Regions from separate parts of the Ruminococcus sp. RTP21359st1_H3_RTP21359_211015 genome, predicted to be linked through region 2. Evidence: riboswitches for the same ligand, from Rfam matches in the RefSeq annotation. Region 2 holds a riboswitch; the other holds the start of a gene.
The links. A riboswitch is a leader RNA that binds a small molecule or an ion and turns the genes downstream of it on or off. The one in region 2 is predicted to bind FMN.
Positions count from the first base shown of each region.

Region 1 (9,817 bases), on a different contig from region 2:
AGTGGCAGATAAAAAAACAATAGGCATTTATAAAGCATACCTAAAAGAACATTTATCAAAAAAGAGATACACACACTCTATGAACGTGGCAAATTCCGCTGTGGAGCTTGCAAAAAGATATGGTGCTGACGCAGACAAGGCTTATATCGCAGGACTTTTGCATGATGTTGCAAAAGAGATACCAGCATTGGAGCTTGCGGCTATAGTTTCTAAATCTTCACTTGATGTGTGCGATATAGAGAAAAAGGCTGTTCCTCTGTTTCACGGTATTGCAGGGGCAGAGCTTGTGCAGACGCTTTTTGATATTCATGATCCTGAGATAATCTCAGCTATACGCTATCATACGGTTGCCTGTGGCAATATGCCCAAGCTTAGCCAGATAGTATATCTTGCAGACCTTATTTCTGCGGACAGGGATTATAAAGATGTAAAGAAAATGAGAAAGTATGCCGAACAAAGCTTGGAGAAAGCAATGTTTGAGGCTTTGAAATTCTCAATAAAAGACTCAGTGGAAAAGGGTAATACTATCCCTCTTTCCACACTTGAAGCATATAATGATTTTGCCTATAATTCAAAATAAAGGAGATTTTTATGGATAATATTTCACAGAATGAAAAGCTGTCAACTATTGTTAAAGCTCTTGATTCAAAAAGAGCAGAGGACATCAGGGTAATAGAGATCGGTGACCTGACTATAGTTGCGGATTATTTTGTTATAGCAAATGGTACTTCAAGCACTCAGACAAAGGCCCTTGCGGAGGAAGTTGAGTTCAAAATGAGCCAGCTTGGCATTGAACCTAACAGAACAGAGGGCTATCAGGGTGCAACTTGGGTCGTACTTGATTACGGTGATATCATAGTTCATGTTTTCTATAAGGAAACAAGAGATCATTACAATCTTGAAAGACTATGGTCTGACGGCAAGGATATCGACGTAAAGCAGTTCTTACCAGACGAGCCACAGGATTAATTTTGACAATTATAATTTAACAAAGGATTGATAAAGATGAAAGAATACAATTTTTCGGCCATAGAAAGCAAATGGCAGAAATACTGGGACGAGCATAAGACCTTTGAGGCAAGCAATGACTTTTCGAAGAAGAAATTTTACGGACTTGTAGAGTTTCCTTATCCGTCAGGTCATGGAATGCATGTTGGACACATCAAGGCTTATTCTGGTCTTGAAGTTGTAAGCCGTAAAAGACGTATGCAGGGCTATAATGTACTTTTCCCTATAGGCTTTGACGCTTACGGTCTGCCTACAGAAAACACAGCTATCAAAACAGGTGTTCACCCAAGAAAGGTAACAGACGACAATATCAAGAAGTTCACGGGGCAGCTCAAAAGAGTAGGTTTTTCATTCGATTGGTCAAGAGTTATTGATACGACCGACGAAAACTACTATAAGTGGACACAGTGGATATTCCTTAAAATGTTTGAGAATGGTCTTGTATTCAGAGATAAGACCCTCGTAAATTATTGCCCAAGCTGTAAGGTCGTTCTTTCAAATGAGGACTCACAGGGCGGTCACTGCGATGTTTGCCACAGCGAGATAGTTCAGAAAACTAAAGAAGTATGGTATCTTAGGATCACAGAATACGCTGACAAGCTTCTTCAGGGACTTGAAGAAGTTGACTATCTGCCTAACATCAAACTCCAGCAGCAGAATTGGATAGGAAAATCAACAGGTGCATTTGTAAACTTCAAGATCAAAGAGCAGGACGATCAGCTCAAGATCTACACTACACGTCCTGACACGCTTTACGGCGTTACATTCATGGTAATCGCTCCTGAACATCCTATCATCCAGAAATACAGAAATAGTATTGCAAACATTGCTGACCTTGACGCTTATAAGACAGAGTGTGCAAAGAAGAGCGAATTTGAGAGAACTCAGCTCGTTAAGGATAAAACAGGCGTTAAGATAGACGGTCTGACAGCTATCAATCCTATCACAGGCAAAGAGATACCTATCTACATCTCAGACTATGTTATGATGGGATACGGCACAGGCGCTATCATGGCTGTGCCTGCTCACGATACAAGGGACTATGATTTTGCAAAGAAGTTCGGCATTGACATAATCGAAGTCATCAAGGGCGGCGACATTTCTAAGGAAGCCTACACAGGCGACGGCGAAATGGTCAACTCAGGTGAGCTTAACGGCATAACAAACAAGAAAGAAGCTATCGAAAAGATGCTTACTGTTCTTGAAAAACTGGGCTGCGGTGAAAAGGGCGTTCAGTATAAGATGAAAGACTGGGCTTTCAATCGTCAGAGATATTGGGGCGAGCCTATCCCGATAGTACATTGCCCTCACTGCGGAATGGTCGCTGTGCCATATGATGAGCTTCCACTTAAATTGCCACCGGTAGAGAACTTTGAGCCTGGTACAGACGGCGAAAGCCCTCTGGCTAAGATAGACTCTTTCGTACACTGCAAATGTCCTAAGTGTGGCTGTGACGCAAAGAGAGAAACAGATACAATGCCACAGTGGGCTGGTTCTTCGTGGTACTTCCTGCGTTATTGCGATCCTAACAACAATGATGAGTTTGCTTCACAGGAAGCACTGAAATATTGGATGCCTGTTGATTGGTATAACGGTGGTATGGAGCACGTTACACGTCATATGATCTATTCACGTTTCTGGCACAAGTTCCTCTACGACCTCGGTCTTGTACCAACTTCAGAGCCTTATGCAAAGAGAACAGCTCAGGGTCTTATCCTTGGACCTGACGGTGAGAAGATGAGTAAGTCAAGAGGAAACGTTGTTGACCCTAACGATGTTGTTGACGAATACGGTGCAGATGTTCTCAGACTTTATGTTCTGTTCATGGGTGACTATGAAAAGGCAGCTCCATGGAGCGAGAGCAGTGTTAAGGGCTGTAAGAGATTTGTGGACAGAATTTGGGCTTTGCAGGATAAGGTAGTTGACAGCGACGAGTACAGCGACAAGCTGAGATCGCTCATGCACAAGACTATCAAGAAGGTATCCGATGATATTGAGTCAATGAAGTTCAATACTGCTATTGCCGCAATGATGACGCTTCTTAATGAGATATATAATGTTGGCTCTATCACAAAGAAAGAGTTCAGAGATCTTCTTATCATACTCAATCCTTTTGCACCTCATGTTACAGAAGAACTTTATCAGATGATCGGTTGCGAGGGAGTTCTTGACGAGCAGGAGTGGGTAACATATGATGAAGCACTCTGCAAGGACGATACTATCGAGATCGTTTGTCAGATAAACGGCAAGGTAAAATCCAAGCTCACAATACCTACAGACGCAGCTAAGGACGACGTTATCGCACTCGCTAAGGCTGACGAAGCTATCGTTAAGGCAACGGAAGGCAAAAATATAGTCAAGGAAATCTATGTTCCTAACAAGCTTGTAAATCTGGTTGTAAAGTAAGCGAAAATTTCCTCAGAAAAAATCAAAAAAAGAGCCAGAAAGCTATTGACTTTTTGGTGGAAATATAGTATAATTAAATTTGTAATTATATCGGTTTTATAAATTCCGCAGATTAAAGACAGAGCGGTCCGAAAGAGTAGGACTGGGGGAACGTAAAGCGTTTCAGTTTGCTTTTGCAGACACCTTCACTATCACCATTGATTTTCGGAAATTCCGATAGAATTGCCTCTGTCACAGGTGGCAAAGGGAGGGAATAATTTTGGCAGAAATCCGTGTTGGAAAGAACGAAACTTTGGATACAGCACTTAAGCGTTTCAAGAGATCATGTGCAAGAGACGGCGTTATCGCAGAGGTTCGTAAAAGAGAACACTACGAAAAGCCTTCGGTAAAGCGTAAGAAGAAGTCCGAAGCTGCTCGTAAGCGTAAATACTAATATGTAATTAAAGGCGGGCATTTTTATGTCCGCTTTTTATTTTATACAACAGGAGTTTTTTTATGTTCAAACCAACTTATGTTTTTGACAAGGTAGGAGAGATAACCCCCGATTTTCTTGCTAAAAAGCATATCAAGGGGCTGCTCCTCGATCTTGATAATACGCTGACAACACATAACAATCCAGTTCCTCCGCAGTCGAGTCTTGATTGGCTTGCTAAGATGAAAGCGGCAGGGATAAAGCTTATGATCGTTTCAAACAATCATGCTCCAAGGGTAAAGCCTTTTGCAGAGCAGTTGGAGCTTGACTTTGTACCTGAAGGCAAAAAACCGCTGACATTTGGCTACACAAAGGCTATAGCTAAGCTGGGGCTTAATAAGAAAAATGTTGCGGCTGTGGGTGATCAGATATTCACTGACGTGCTTGGCTCAAATCTGAAAGGTATACGCTCCATATTCGTGTTCCCAATAGAGCCTGAAACGAGCTTGCCATTTCGATTTAAAAGAGCCTGTGAAAAGCCGTTTTTACCAAAGCTTAAATAGCATAAAACGAAAGGAATGATAATGATGTCAGCAAGATTTGGACCTGCGGGAAACAGCGAAGCGTTTTCTGCTAAATATAAAACAACACTTCAAGCTCCGGGATATCTCGAAGCAATGGGGCTTGACCACTATGAATATCAGTGTGGCAGGGGAGTTAAGGTCTCTGATAAAATAGCTTTTGCCTTGAAAGACAAGGCTAAAGAGCATAATATCACGCTTTCGCTCCATGCGCCGTATTTTATTTCGCTTTCAAGCCTTGAAGCTGAAAAGCGTGACAACAGCATAAATTATATTCTGCAATCCTGTGACGCTGCAAGCAGAATGGGTGCTGATAGAATAGTTATCCATTCAGGAAGCTGTGCGAAAATAAGCAGAGAGGACGCTTTGGAACTTGCTAAAGATACTCTCACAAGGGCTAGAAAAACAGCCGTTGAGCAGGGCTTTGAGCATATCGTTTTTTGCCCTGAAACTATGGGTAAGGTAAATCAGCTTGGTAACTTAACAGAAGTGCTGGAGCTTTGCAAGCTTGATGATACGTTCCTGCCGACAATAGATTTCGGACATCTCAACGCAAGAGAGTTCGGCTATATAAAAGGTAAGGCAGAGTATGAGAGAATGCTTGATGAAGTGGAAAATGCTATCGGTCACGACAGGCTGAAAATATTCCACAGCCATTTTTCTAAGATAATGTTTACAAATCCAGGCGGTGAGAAAAAGCACCTGACTTTTGACGATAATCAAGGCTTTGGACCTGACTATGAGCCGCTTATGGAGATAGTCGCAAAGAAAGATCTTTCGCCTATATTCGTCTGTGAAAGCGCAGGCACTCAGGACAAAGACGCACTGACAATGAAGGATTATTATTTGTCGGTGAAATAAAGATAGGAGAGTATTGATATGAAAAAAATACTTGTTATACATGGTCCTAACCTTAATCTTCTGGGAGAGCGTGAGCCTGGAGTTTACGGTACAGATACATTTGAGAGCATAAACAACGAGATAATCGAGCATGCAATGAAATATGAATTTCACTGCGACGTTTATCAGTCAAACCATGAGGGTGAAATAATCGACAAGCTTCACCTTGCTAGAAAAAATTATGACGGCGTTATACTTAACGCAGGCGCTTATACACACTATAGCTATGCTATCAGAGACGCCATCGCCGCAATAAAGATTCCTGTCGTTGAGGTACATCTGAGCAATATACACTCCCGTGACGAATTCAGACACACTTCTGTTATCGCACCTGTATGCGTGGGTCAGATAAGCGGGTTCGGAAAGTATTCATACTACATGGCTGTTGACGCTTTGTATTACAAATGGAAAAATGAAAGCGGTGCAGACAATGACTGATCTTGAAAAACTTTGTTCACGAGTAACAGAAGCGGCAGATTGTGCTGTTATCACTGACGATGTGAACAGAAGATATTTCACTGCAATGAAATCAAGTGCAGGAACACTAGTGGTTTTTCCGGAAAAAGCGTATTTTATCATAGATTTCAGATATATTGAAAAGGCAAAGAAAACTGTCACAGCTTGCGAGGTCATTTTGCAGGACAAGCTCTATGAGCAGATAAACAGCCTTATTGAAAAGCATGGTGCAAAAACAGTTTCTGTTAATGCCGATACCTGCACACTTTCCGAGCTTATCGCATATCAGCAAAAGCTTAATGCTGAGGTCATCGCAGACACAAAGCTTGCGGAAATAATAAGAGAGATCAGAACAGTTAAATCCCAAGAGCAGATAGACAAGATAATCAAAGCACAGCGTATCGCTGAAAAGGGTTTTGCACATATGCTTGACTTTATCAAGGTCGGCAGAACTGAAAAAGAGATTCAGCTTGAGCTTGACTATTATATGCTTAGAAATGGTGCTGAAGCTCTGTCTTTTGACACTATTGCACTTTCAGGCTCTAATACCTCGCTTCCACATGGTGTACCATCTGACAAAAAAGTTGAGATCGGTGAGTTCGTGCTTATGGATTTCGGAGCAACTTATGAAGGTTGGCACAGCGATATGACTAGAACTGTATGCGTAGGCAAACCTAGTGACAAGATGAAGTCTGTATACGAAACTGTTCTTACTGCACAGCTTGCAGCTCTTGACGCAGTAAAGGCAGGTATGTCAGGAAAAGCACTTGACAAAATAGCAAGGGATATCATAACTGAAGCAGGCTATGGAGATAATTTCGGCCATTCTCTCGGACATGGTGTGGGAGTTGAGATACATGAAAGCCCTTATGCTTCGCCTAGCAGGGAAGATATATTGCCTGAAAATTCGATCGTAACAGTAGAGCCAGGTATTTATCTTGAGTGCAAGTTTGGTGTGAGAATAGAAGATTTTGTTGTTGTTACAGAAAACGGCTGTATCAATATGACAAAAGCCCCTAAAGAGCTTATTTGCTTGTAATTTTTTTTGATTTTTTGGTAAAAAAGTTTTCAAAAGCTATTGCAATAAACAAATAAATATGGTAAAATAAATATAGAGGTATGCGGACATTTTGAACTGTGTACACATTAATTAAGAATGTTTATGGAGGTACTAAATAATGGTAACTGCTGGTGATTTCAGAAACGGCGTGACTTTTGAAGAGGACGGCAACGTAATGCAGATCGTTGAGTTTCAGCACGTTAAACCTGGTAAGGGTGCAGCGTTCGTCAGAGCAAAGGTTAGAAATGTAATTTCAGGTTCTGTTGTTGAAAAGACATACAATCCAACAGCTAAATTCCCAACAGCATATGTTGAGAGAAAGGATATGGAGTATTCTTACAACGACGGTGATCTTTATTATTTCATGGATCCAGAGAGCTATGAGCTTGTTCCAGTAAACAAGGCTGAGCTTTCAGATAATTTTAAGTTCGTAAAGGAAAACATGGTATGTAAGATCCTTTCTTACAAGGGTACAGTATTCGGCGTAGAGCCTCCATACTTTGTTGATCTTGAAGTAACAGAGACAGAGCCTGGTATCAAGGGCGATACAGCTACAAATGCTACAAAGCCTGCAACAGTTGAAACTGGTGCTGAGATCAGAGTTCCTCTGTTCATCAACACAGGCGACAGAATAAGAATCGATACTCGTACATGTGAGTACATGGAAAGAGCATAAGTTTTAGCCTTTACGGTTTTTTAGAAACGGAGGGAATATTATGGAGCTGTCAAAGAAGGTTGCATATTTAAAGGGACTTATGGAAGGTCTTAAGATTGACGATTCCACAAACGAGGGAAAGATATTGACAATTATGGCTGATATTCTTGATGAGATGTCTGCTACAGTTGAAGATATTGCCGAAGAAGTTGACGAAACAGTTGAGCTTGTAGATACTCTTGACGAGGATCTCGGCGAGATAGAAGATCTAATTTATGGTGATGATGATGACGACGATTGTTGTTGCGACGATGATTGTTGTTGTGATGATGACTATGATGATGATGACGATGAGGACGCTATGTATGAATGTGTATGCCCTAACTGCGGTGACACAATAATGCTCGGTGAGAACATTATCGCTGACGGTTCTGTTGACTGTCCAAACTGCGGAGAGAGCCTTGAGTTTGATTTCTCAGAAATTGAGGACGAGGACAACGAGGATTGATCTCATAAAAAGTGTTCAGCAAAATTTAATAATGTGTTTCAGGGGTGGTGAAATTCCACACCGGAGGTGATCGAATAGTATTCGTAAGTCCTCGACCGCAGAAATGCGCTGATTCGGTGAAAATCCGAAACCGACGGTAAAGTCCGGATGGAAGAAACGACAGATCAATAACGCATAAATTGCACCCTGATTTTATTTTCAGGGTGCTTTTGCTTTTGCTGCTGTTTCTCCCGATAATTTTATTATTTGGAGGAATTAAAATGACAAGTGATAACACTATGCCAAGAAATAAAACTTTTACAACAAGAAAAATGGTAATGGTGGCAATGCTCAGCGCCATAGCTACTGTAATATATTACCTTGATTTTCCTGTGCCACTTATGCCAGGATTTATCAAGCTTGACCTTTCAAACGTTATATCCCTGCTGGCAGGTTTCTCAATGGGACCTATTGCAGGCGTGATCGTTTGCCTTATCAAGAACGTTATCCAGTTGATTATAAAGGGACTAGGCACAACAATGGGTATCGGCAACATCTTTGACTTTGTAACAAGCGCAGCTTTTGTGCTGACGGCTTCTGTTATATACCACAAGAAAAAAACCAGAAAGAATGCTATCATAAGCTGTATCATTGGCACTTTGGTTTTCACAGTAATAAGCTTGCCGTTGAATTATTTTATCGTTTATCCTATATACTTTAAAGCATTCGGCGGAGAAGCTGCTATACTCGGTATGTACCAGCAGATAATGGGTAGCGTAAAGAATATTTTCTCTGCACTGTGTATTTTCAATCTGCCTTTTACTTTTGTGAAGGGTATTATTTGTGCATTGGTCACAATTCTTATTTATAAGCCTTTGTCGCCTATTCTTAAAGGCAAAGACTAAAACAAAATTAATGCTGAACACAAAAAAGCCTTGGCAGGCACATTCCTGTCAAGGCTTTGATATTTTTTATTTAACTGCTTCAAGAAGATCATTGATCTTGTCTGTCTTTTCCCAAGCTACATCAAGATCCTCACGTCCCATATGACCATAAGCTGCAAGCTGCTTGTACTGTGGCTTTCTAAGGTCAAGGCTCTTGATTATTGCAGCAGGGCGAAGGTCAAATACCTTTTCTACAGCTGCCTCTATCTTTTCATCAGAAACCTTTCCTGTGCCGTATGTGTCGACCATGATTGAAACAGGGTGAGCAACACCGATAGCATACGCAAGCTCAACCTCGCACTTCTTGGCAAGACCTGCTGCAACGATATTCTTTGCAACGTATCTTGCAGCATATGTTGCGCTTCTGTCAACCTTTGTAGGATCTTTTCCTGAGAAAGCACCACCACCATGACGAGCATATCCACCGTATGTGTCAACGATTATCTTTCTTCCTGTCAGACCACTGTCGCCCTGAGGGCCGCCGACTACAAATCTTCCTGTTGGGTTTACAAAATAAGTAGTGTTCTCATCAAGAAGTTCAGCAGGGATAACTGTCTTTATAACGTTCTCGATAATATCTTCTCTTATCTGCTCCAGTGTTACAGCGTCATCATGCTGTGAAGAAACTACAACAGCGTCAACTCTTGTTGGCTTGCCATCATCATATTCAACTGTTACCTGAGTTTTTCCGTCCGGTCTGAGATATGGCAAAGTGCCGTTTTTTCTAACTTCTGTAAGTTTAAGAGCAAGCTTGTGAGCAAGTGATATAGGCATTGGCATAAGTTCAGGTGTTTCGTCGCAAGCAAAACCGAACATGATACCCTGATCGCCTGCACCTGTATCGAATGCGTTTTCAGCTCTGCCTTCGAGAGCGTTGTCAACACCCATTGCAATATCAGGCGACTGCT
Region 1 is NZ_JBDGDD010000003.1:142,565-152,381, forward strand. Features, by position in the region: gene nadD (nicotinate (nicotinamide) nucleotide adenylyltransferase) at 1-12, shown strand, start outside; gene yqeK (bis(5'-nucleosyl)-tetraphosphatase (symmetrical) YqeK) at 2-580, shown strand; gene rsfS (ribosome silencing factor) at 592-969, shown strand; gene leuS (leucine--tRNA ligase) at 1,006-3,414, shown strand; gene rpsU (30S ribosomal protein S21) at 3,674-3,847, shown strand; gene AB5Z01_RS02285 (YqeG family HAD IIIA-type phosphatase) at 3,886-4,389, shown strand; gene AB5Z01_RS02290 (TIM barrel protein) at 4,414-5,268, shown strand; gene aroQ (type II 3-dehydroquinate dehydratase) at 5,287-5,745, shown strand; gene AB5Z01_RS02300 (aminopeptidase P family protein) at 5,738-6,802, shown strand; gene efp (elongation factor P) at 6,942-7,499, shown strand; gene AB5Z01_RS02310 (CD1247 N-terminal domain-containing protein) at 7,540-7,986, shown strand; FMN riboswitch at 8,017-8,149, shown strand; gene AB5Z01_RS02315 (ECF transporter S component) at 8,247-8,870, shown strand; gene metK (methionine adenosyltransferase) at 8,937-9,817, opposite strand, start outside.
Region 1: another riboswitch for FMN. It lies ahead of AB5Z01_RS02315 (ECF transporter S component); the one in region 2 lies ahead of AB5Z01_RS09335 (ECF transporter S component).

Region 2 (9,817 bases):
GAGAAGAATGTTTCTTGCGTTATCCAAATGAAACCGCTTTTTGTAATTTTCAGCAAGCATGACAACGGCTTCTTTTGCTAACTGGTCATTGTTTTCCTTTTTTGCAGACATGAACTGCTTATAAATTTTATCGTTTTCATCCTGTTCAGGCTTGAAATTATCAGCCTTTCCAGTAGGCTTCAAAATCGCTTCCATTGCTTTTTCTTTGCTTCCATACCATTTAACCAAATCTGCCATTGCCTGTTCATTTGCAAATCCGCTTGCTAAATATTCTCTGTATTTTTCTTTACTTCCATATTTAGCTACTTGCTCATCAAGTACCTCTTTAGACATAGTTGCTAAAGTGTGGTCTAACATTTTTTGAATATCGTCATTGTTAAATGCTTCAAAGCTCATGGTATTAACTCCTTTCATGACATCTGTTATCAGCTCAATAATTCCGTTTAGTCGGTTGCGTTTTCTTTCCAGAAAACTCTTTTGAGTTAATAAAACCTGTTCTTTATCATAATTTGGATTCTCCATGATTTTTTTTATGTCCATCAACGGAATTTCCAACTCTCTAAAGAACATAATTTCTTGTAATTGTTCCAGTGCTTTATTATTATAAAGCCTATAACCGGATTCAGTTAGTTTTGTCGGTTTCAATAAGCCTATTTCATCGTAATATCTAAGTGTCCGTATGCTTATTCCGGTTATATCCGACACATCTTTTACTGTTTTCATGTATCCTCCTTTCGCTTTAAGCGTAAACCCTTACGCCACGAGAGAGTCAATATTAAATTTTCTTTTTGCAGGAAAATTGTAACAAGAAGCTTATTTGATTATAGCATTGTCCAAAATAAGATTCTATGTCGAACTGTTTTTCTATGTATCTTCACTACACAAAATAATTCAGCCGGGACAAAGAACTGAAAAGGTGTCTTTGCCCCGGCGTTCTTTTTTGTCCATTTTCCCGCATTTAGAACCCTGTTTTTGGGGGAACAGGATAACTTTATCCACCTGCCTGCCGACCATGCGGAAAAACCCTTGATTTCCGAAATGCTTCCGAACTTTCTTCAATTCATTGCTTCCCAAAATAGTTGATGTTATAATTGCAAGGAAAACAACTGAATAAAAGTGTCTTCGGGGCAGGGTGAAATTCCCGATTGGCGGTAAAGTCCGCGAGCGTAAAACGCACGATTTGGTGTAATTCCAAAACCAACAGTATAGTCTGGATGAAAGAAGATATGGTTAGATTTCCGCAGATTTTGAGAGGGTTACTTTCTTTTCTGTGGCCTAATTATAATGCTAACACCTGAAAGACATTTTCTTTTGGGTGTTAATTTTTTGCCACGGAGGAAAGCAATTATGAACAGTAAAACAAAAAGAATCACAGTTATTGGTATGCTATGTGCGATCACTTATGTCACTATGGTTGTTGGCAGGATTCCTATTATTCTATTCTTAAAGTATGATCCATCCGATGTTATTGTAACTTTGGGCGGCTTTATTTGGGGGCCGATGACTTCCTGCATTGTATCTGTTATTGTAGCAACCCTTGAAATGATTACAGTAAGCGATACCGGAATATTAGGTTGTATTATGAATATCGTACAAACACTATCTTTTGCGTGTACGGCATCTGTCATTTACAAAAAAAAGCACACTTTATCTGGTGCAGTGATTGGTCTGGCATCAGGATGGCTAATAACGGTTATCGTTATGCTGTTGTGGAACTATTTGGTAACGCCGCTTTATATGGGGTATCCAAGAGAAGCAGTTGTAGAATTGTTACTTCCTGCCTTTCTTCCATTTAACTTATTGAAAGGTGGGTTAAATGCGTCCATTACATTTTTACTGTATAAGCCCATAGTTACCGCTTTGAGAAAAAGCGGATATGTTGCTACTTTGGAAAATGAAGCAAGACAAAAGCATACTGGTCTGCTTATGCTGGCAAGTTTTATTATAGTAACTTGTGTTTTGATTATCCTGTCAATGAATGGGATTATATGAGGATTGAAATGAAAGAAAAAATAAATGAGCCTATTTGCACACTAACAGGGATCGTTATACATGGCCGAGGTATTGGAAAGCATGTGGGGACACCTACCGCAAACATAGAAATAGCAAAAAATACATTTTTGCCAAAGACAGGGGTGTATGTGGCAGATATTCTTTTAAGTGACAAGATATATTATGGTGTTACCCATATTGGGACACGCCCTACACTTGATAATGATAGCTTTGTTTCAATCGAAACACATATTTTTGATTTTGATAAGGATGTATATGGGTGTACGATAACTGTCAACCTATATAAGAAATTGAGGGAAGTTAGAAAATTTAATGAATTATCCTTGCTGCTTGAACAAATTGCGAATGACCGGACAATGGCACAAGAATTTTGGGGATTAAAGCAAACAAATCACACCTTATACATTGATGTTAACCGGCATTGTGTAATATTAGAACAGCAGGAAGTTTATTTATCAACAAACGAATTTGAAGTCCTTTATTTGTTACTGCAATCTCCTCAAACCACATTCACAAAAGAACAGATTTATGAACAGATTTGGCATGAACCCACAAATAACCATTTGCACGCAGTAGAAAACACGATTTTTCAAATACGAAAAAGGTTAAAACCATATTGCAAGGGACATGAGTATATAAAAACAGTAATTGGCTATGGTTATAAATTTAATTCCGAATAAGATGTTATTTAAGTATTGCGTTGAAAAATGCCGGGCGCAGGGGCTGTATTGCCTCTGCGTCCGGCGATTCTTTTTTGTCCATTTTCCCGCATTTAGAACCCCGTTTTGAGGGGAACAGGATAACTTTATCCACCTGCCTGACGACCATGCGGAAAAACCCTTGATTTCCGTGGACTTTTACCGCCCTAAATGCGTAGACAGGAGGTATCTTTTCCGCTGGCGTTCCGCCTCTTTCTTCCGGCGCACCTGCACCGCACAATCCGGGCAGTATTTGGCCCGGTTGGAGTTCGGCGTAAACGCCGCCCCGCAGACGGCGCAGCGTTTGATCTCGTCCCGGCTTTTGGTGATCTCGGCGCATAGGGCCGCGTCCAGCGGCAGGACGGCCACCTTGAACCACCGGCACAGCAGCGAATAGGAAATACTCTGCACACAGACACATTCCTCCCCATCGTCCAGCAGGAGGCAGTTTCCGTTACAGTAGTTGCAGCACTCATGGGTGAGCCTGCGGGCCTTGCGGTATTGGGGGTAACTCATTCTCGGTATGTTCATCGTTCCTGCGTATGCTCCTTTCCCGGCGCTGTCCGCAAAATGCTGTCTACATTCTGTTTGACAATGCCGTATTCTTTCAATTTCTGTTTCGCTTCGCTGTACTGTGCGGACAGCCGTTCCCGTTCTGCGTCCAGCTTTTTATACTCGGTTTTGAGGGCGTACAGGTTGGGGAGCTTTGTGACCCCGGCCTCTTTGAGTGCCTTTGCCGCCGCCTCATACAAGATCAGTTGGCTTTCATGCTGCCGCCGGAATGCGGCCTTGTCTTTGGCATTTCGCAGTTCCAGCGCCACAGGCCGGAGCTGTTTGTAGGCAGAGAGGTTTTTTATCAGCAGCGCCATATCCCCAAGGCGGCGTTCTGCGTCTTTCAGGGCGGAGGCCGCCGCGTCGTTTGCCGCGCTGATCTCGGCCAGCCTGCTTTCCAAGCCCTCGTAGCTGTCGATCTGGTGTTCTGTGATGAAGTTTAAGGAATTGGCGGCCTGCTTCAAGTTGTGCAGCTTCGCCCACCGCGCATAGCCCGCCGACTGCTGGGCCTTGATACTGTCCTCCAAGGCAATCCGCAGGGAGATTTCCCCGGCGCTTCTTCTGCGCGGCCCCCGGTCAATGGCAATGCCCTTGATCCGCTGGGTGATCCGTTCCTCGGTGTAATCCTCCCCCAAGGTCTTGCAGCGGGTGAAGCGTTCCTGTCCGGGGGCGCGGAATGAAATAAACTTGCCCTGTTTGACTTCATAACCCTGCGCCTCCATGAGCCGCAAAAAGCCGTCAAAGTCTTTGGCCTGCGGAATGGCCGCGTCGATGGCGATTTTCAGTTTTGCTTTCCAGCTCTTGCCCTTTTTCTGTGCGTCCCACTCGGCGTAGGTCTTGCCCTTGTCTTTGCCGGGCTTTACCACAGACAGGCCGTGTTCCTTGCACAGCCGGTCGCTGGTTCGCCGGATAAAGGCGTAGCTTTGGCGGGTGGAAATGTACTTGCGCTGGTTCGCCATATCCACGGCGCAGAAAATGATGTGGTTATGCAGGTGGCCCTTGTCGATATGGGTGGTAATCACATAGGGATATTTACCTTGCAGCACTTCATCGGCAAGCTGCCGCCCGATCTCATGTGCCTGCTCCGCCGTGGTTTCCCCCGGTTCAAAGGCTTGTATCAGGTGGTGGGCCAGATTGTTGCCCTTTTGGTACGCCTGATCTAACAGCATTTGAAATTCAATATCCGCCGTTTCATAGGAACAGCCATAGGAAGAAACGAACAGCTTTTCATCGGTCTTGTCCGGGTTCTCGATGTAGTCCAGCGCTTTTTTCAGCGTTGACTTGATAGGATGGATCTTTGTAACTGCCATATCTGTGCCAGCGCCCCCTTGATGTCCTCCAAGTCCTGCGCGTACACAGTCCCGGTACTGTTGATACGCCTTGCAATCTGGTTGATGTTGACGCCGATCTTTTGCAGCTCTGCGGTCTGCGCCCGGACAGGGCCGGTGTCGATATGGACGATATAGCCGTCAATCAGCATTTTCCGGGCGTAGGCAGAAAAGTTCTTTGTGCCAAGCTGGGCCATCTTCTGCTGGATCAGCGCCCGTTCCTCCGGCGTCACCGGGACGCGCAGCACAAACTTCCGTTTTCGGTTTGCCACTTTCTCACCTCCATTCATTCAGGGGTTTGGGGACTTCCCCAAGATACAAACGGGAAGCCGTTTGCCGGGAGTGTGGCTACACTCCCTATGCTTGCTGTCTTTGTTCTTCTTCCCCTAAAAAGCGTTCTGACCCCAAGGAAATACCCGCAAAATCCCGGTTTGTTCTGAAAACCGCAAAAAAAAGAGAGGGCGCAGCCTTGCGTCCTCCCAAAAACAAAACAGAGGGTTGTCATGCACCCTCCGTTTCGTCATTCTTCTGTTGAATTTGAATGGCCCCGTCAATCGCGCCCTCGATGATCGGCAGAAATTCTTCCGGGCAGAGTTTCAGCTTGTGGCTGACCCGCTGCCGCTGTGCGCTTTCCTCCCGCATGATCTCCGGGTTAAAATACCGTTCCACGGGAAGCCCGCAGATTTTGATAAGCTGTATGATAACCGGCAGGCTGGGAATCGTGCCGTCATTTTCGATGTTGGCAAGATAGCGCCAGTCGATATTGACCTGTTCCGCCAGCGTCTTACGCGATAACTGCTTTACTTTCCGCGCCTCTTTTACATCTGCGCCGAAAGTTTCAAAGCCGGGACAATCTTTGATATTTGCCATATAGCACCACCCATCTACATTGTATATTTCATATTTTCTCAATGGAATGTTGCTATATGCAGGAAGATTAAACTTTATAATTCATATTTTCCGCCTTGTACTGAAAAGCGGGCTATCCTATAATAAAGAAAAAGCACTTTTTTGAAAAAATCCGTCCGCTGTAACATTTCGCGGACATTTGCCTGTTATACTATCTGCAAAAAGCAAAGGAAGTGAGAATATGAAGCAGATTTTAATTGTCGAGGACGACAGTTTTTTGAATAAGATGTTAGACTATAACCTGACCGCAGACGGCTACGGCGTGACTTCTGCCCTAAATGCCAGAACCGCAGCCGAAGCCATCCGCCAGCGGGAATTTGATTTAGTGCTGCTGGACATCAACCTGCCGGACGGGAACGGTTTTGAACTGTGCAAGCTGATAAAGCCCCAGCACCCGGACACTATTGTAATTTTCCTGACCGCCAACGATCAGGAGAGCGACCAGATACGGGGCTATGAGGTGGGCGCGGTGGACTACATCACAAAGCCCTTTGTGATCGGGGCCTTGCAGCGGAAAATCAAAGCCATGTTCGCCATGCTGGAACACCACAAACCGGCCAAGGACATTTACGACGACGGGCGGCTGTTTCTGGACTTCTCGGAGCAGACGGCTTCCTTAAACGGCAAGCCCCTGACCCTATCCCCGATGGAGTATAAAATGCTGAACCTGTTCCGCAAAAATCCCCGGCAAGTGCTGACCCGTGGGCAGCTTTTGGAAAAGCTGTGGGATATAGACGAAAGGTTTGTGGACGAACATACCCTGACAACCTCCATCAGCCGGATTCGCAGCAAGATTGAAGCCGACGGCGGCGCGCCCTACATCAAGACCGTTTACGGCATGGGCTATCAATGGACGGGGGGCGAGGCAAAATGAAGTTTAAGAACCTCTCGGTAAAGCGGCTGTTTGGCCGGGTGGCAATGGGGCTTGTCCTCTCCATGTCAGGGATCACCATAGCCCTTTTTCTTGTGACAAAACAGACGGCGGTGCTGCTGACAGGCGGGGCGCTGCTGCTGTGCGCTCTTGTGGGGATTTTTGTACTGACGCAGGCGTTTGGAAAGCGGCTGTCGCAGTTTACCGCTGACCTGTGCCAGACTTTAGACCACATGATCGCCGGGAATGAAGCACCCCAGCGGCCAGAGGACAGCGAAACCCAGCTTGCCAGAATCGGACACCGGCTGGCAAGGCTTTACCAGATCATGCAGGAGAACAGCCGCCGGGTGGACGAGGAACGGCAGGAGTTGCAGACCCTTGTATCGGATATTTCCCATCAGGTGAAAACGCCGGTAAGCAATCTGAAAATGGCGACGGACACCCTGCTGGAAAAGCCTATGACCGAGGCGGAGCGCACCGACTTTATCCGGGGAATCCGCAGCCAGACGGATAAGCTGGACTTTCTCTTTCAGGCCCTTGTGAAAACCTCACGGCTGGAAACGGGCGTGATCCAGTTGGATAAGAAACCGGGTTGCCTCTTTGATACCGTGGCACAGGCCATGAGTGGGATCGTGTATGCAACGGAGAAAAAGGAAATTGCTGTGTCCGTGGACTGCCCGGAGGATTTGACCGTTTCCCATGACAGCAAGTGGACATCCGAAGCCCTCTTTAACCTGCTGGACAATGCGGTGAAGTACACCCCGGCAGGCGGAAAAATTGCTGTGTCGGTGGTGCTGTGGGAAATGTATGTGGAGATCAAAGTGACCGACACCGGCAAGGGCATTTCCGAAAGCAATCAGGCCGCCATCTTCCGGCGCTTCTATCGTGAGGAAGAAGTACACGAACAGCAGGGCGTGGGCATTGGCCTGTATCTGGCCCGCGAGATCGTAACGCGGCAGGGCGGCTATATCAAAGTGGTTTCGGAGCCGGGCAAGGGTTCGGAATTTTCCATTATGCTGCCTACAAAATAGAACGCGGCGGACGGCCATTTCCGGCTGCCCGCCGTAAATTTTTTTGAAATGTCCGAGCGTTGTAACATTTCACCCCGATTTTCAATGAAATTTTTTGGCCGCTGTAACATTTCGCGGACATTTGGGTTTTACAATAGCCTTATCAACAGGCAGAAAGCCTTGAAAGGAGTTTTGAGTATGAGCGTTTTACAGACGATTGATCTGAAAAAGTATTACGGTACAGAGCCAAACATTACCCGCGCCCTTGACGGCGTGAACTTCTCCGTGGAGGACGGCGAATTTGTGGCCGTTGTGGGAACCTCCGGCAGCGGCAAGTCTACCCTGCTTCACATGATGGGCGGGCTGGACACTCCCACCAGCGGAACCGTGATTGTCCGAGGCGAAGAACTGGCAAAGAAGAACGACGAGCAGCTTACCATCTTTCGCCGCCGCAACATCGGCTTTATCTTCCAGAACTATAACCTTGTTCCCATCTTGAATGTGTATGAGAACATCGTCCTGCCGGTGGAGCTGGACGGGGACACGGTGGATCAGAAGTTTTTGGACGAGATCGTTCACCTGCTGGGGCTGGAAGATAAACTGAAAAATATGCCGAACAATCTTTCCGGCGGCCAGCAGCAGCGTGTGGCTATCGCCCGCGCCTTGATTACCAAACCGGCTATCGTGCTGGCCGACGAGCCGACCGGCAACCTTGACAGCAAGACCAGCGCCGAGGTGCTGGGGCTTATCAAGCGTACCAGTGCGCAGTTCCGGCAAACTGTTGTGATGATTACCCACAATGACGACATAGCCCGTCTTGCAGATCGGATTGTCCGCATTGAGGACGGAAAGATTGTGGAGTAAGGAGGTGGCAGGCTATGACATGGCCTTTTGAAAATGATACCAGCGCCATTACAAAGAAGCTGGCAAACAGAAGCATTAAAGCAGATAAGCGAAGAAACATCTTTATTATTGTAACGATTGCTTTTGCTGCCTGCCTTATGACCGTTCTTGCGCTCTATACATTCGGAAAATCACATGAATTGAAAACATTCTTACAGGGGCGCTACCAAGCGGCAGTTATTGATGTGGATTTGGAAACAATCAATGATTTAAGGCAAGATTCCAACATTGAAATGGTAGGAACAGAGGCTTTAGTTGATAGTTTCCGTGTTGATGATTATACATTGAATGTTAATTTTCGGGACAGCAATAATCTGTATTTGTATTCCACAGAATTTGTTGGGAACTTACCTGATAAGGAAAATGAAGTTGCAGTTTCGGAAGCCTATTTGAAACATATTGGCCGCCCTGTTGAATTGAACCAAGAAATCGAATTACCGTTGCAAAATGGGAAAAATGCAAATTTCACGGTATGCGGTCTTTTACATGACGATGGTGCAAATAGGCGGTATCAAGTATTGGTATCTGATTCTTTTCTGCAATCGTATTTTCAAGATCACATCCCTTATAATGCTACACTACGGATAATGGGAAGCGGATCATTCAAAGAGGACGAATTGAAAAATTTGATTAAATCCTGTTTGACCCCTTATGGAATCAGAGAAGAACAGATCGCTTATAGTTCGTCTTACTTTGATAGTGTTGATAACTCAAGCCGAGATATGCTGGGCGTAGCGGCAATTAGTATTCTAATTGTGATTGCCTGTTCCACCGTTATATACAGCCTATTTTATATTTCAGTCGTTGGGAAAGTTAAAGAATATGGCCGTTTAAGGGTAATTGGCATGACCCAAAAACAGATTAAACGCATGGTAAAAAGAGAAAGCTGGCAATTATCCCGCACTTCAATTCCATTAGGGATTGTAGTTGGCTGCTTAATAGGATATGTGCTTGTACCCAAAGGTTGGAATTGGCTTAATACATTGGCAATTATCGTTGTTATCTCCATATTGACTGAATTATCGGTTGTTCTATCAATTCGCAAGCCGATTAAAATTGCAGCAAGCATTTCTCCCATTGAAGCTGTACGCATATCAACGACAACTGAAAACGAAAAGTTAAACACCAAAAAATTAAGGAGAAAACTAACTCCTGAAAATTTGGCTAAAATCGGTTTTATGCGAAACCACAAAAAAGTGATTTTGACTTTAATATCATTGGGATTTTCAGGAATTTTGCTGATGAGTGCAGCAACATTTCTGGCTTCTATTGATGAAGAAGATATGGCCCGACAGTCATTTGGTGATAAGGAATTTTTGATTACACTTTCCGATGAATATAGCGGCAATTCCTTGAAAGATAATCCACTGGACGATAGCATGATGAATCTTTTGACAGATTCTCCATATATCACAGATGTTAAATCTATAAAGGGATGTTCCGCAGACATTTTGCTTCCAGATAAAAAAGAACCGTCCTCGTTCCGTGAAATTATAGGATTGTCGGACGATGAATTTTCCGGCTTATCGAATA
Region 2 is NZ_JBDGDD010000020.1:13,402-23,218, reverse strand. Features, by position in the region: gene AB5Z01_RS09340 (MerR family transcriptional regulator) at 1-723, opposite strand, end outside; FMN riboswitch at 1,115-1,230, shown strand; gene AB5Z01_RS09335 (ECF transporter S component) at 1,348-1,992, shown strand; gene AB5Z01_RS09330 (riboflavin kinase) at 2,001-2,693, shown strand; gene AB5Z01_RS09325 (cysteine-rich VLP domain-containing protein) at 2,871-3,242, opposite strand; gene AB5Z01_RS09320 (relaxase/mobilization nuclease domain-containing protein) at 3,239-4,573, opposite strand; gene mobC (plasmid mobilization relaxosome protein MobC) at 4,534-4,863, opposite strand; gene AB5Z01_RS09310 (helix-turn-helix transcriptional regulator) at 5,093-5,461, opposite strand; gene AB5Z01_RS09305 (response regulator transcription factor) at 5,682-6,374, shown strand; gene AB5Z01_RS09300 (sensor histidine kinase) at 6,371-7,402, shown strand; gene AB5Z01_RS09295 (ABC transporter ATP-binding protein) at 7,580-8,245, shown strand; gene AB5Z01_RS09290 (ABC transporter permease) at 8,260-9,817, shown strand, end outside.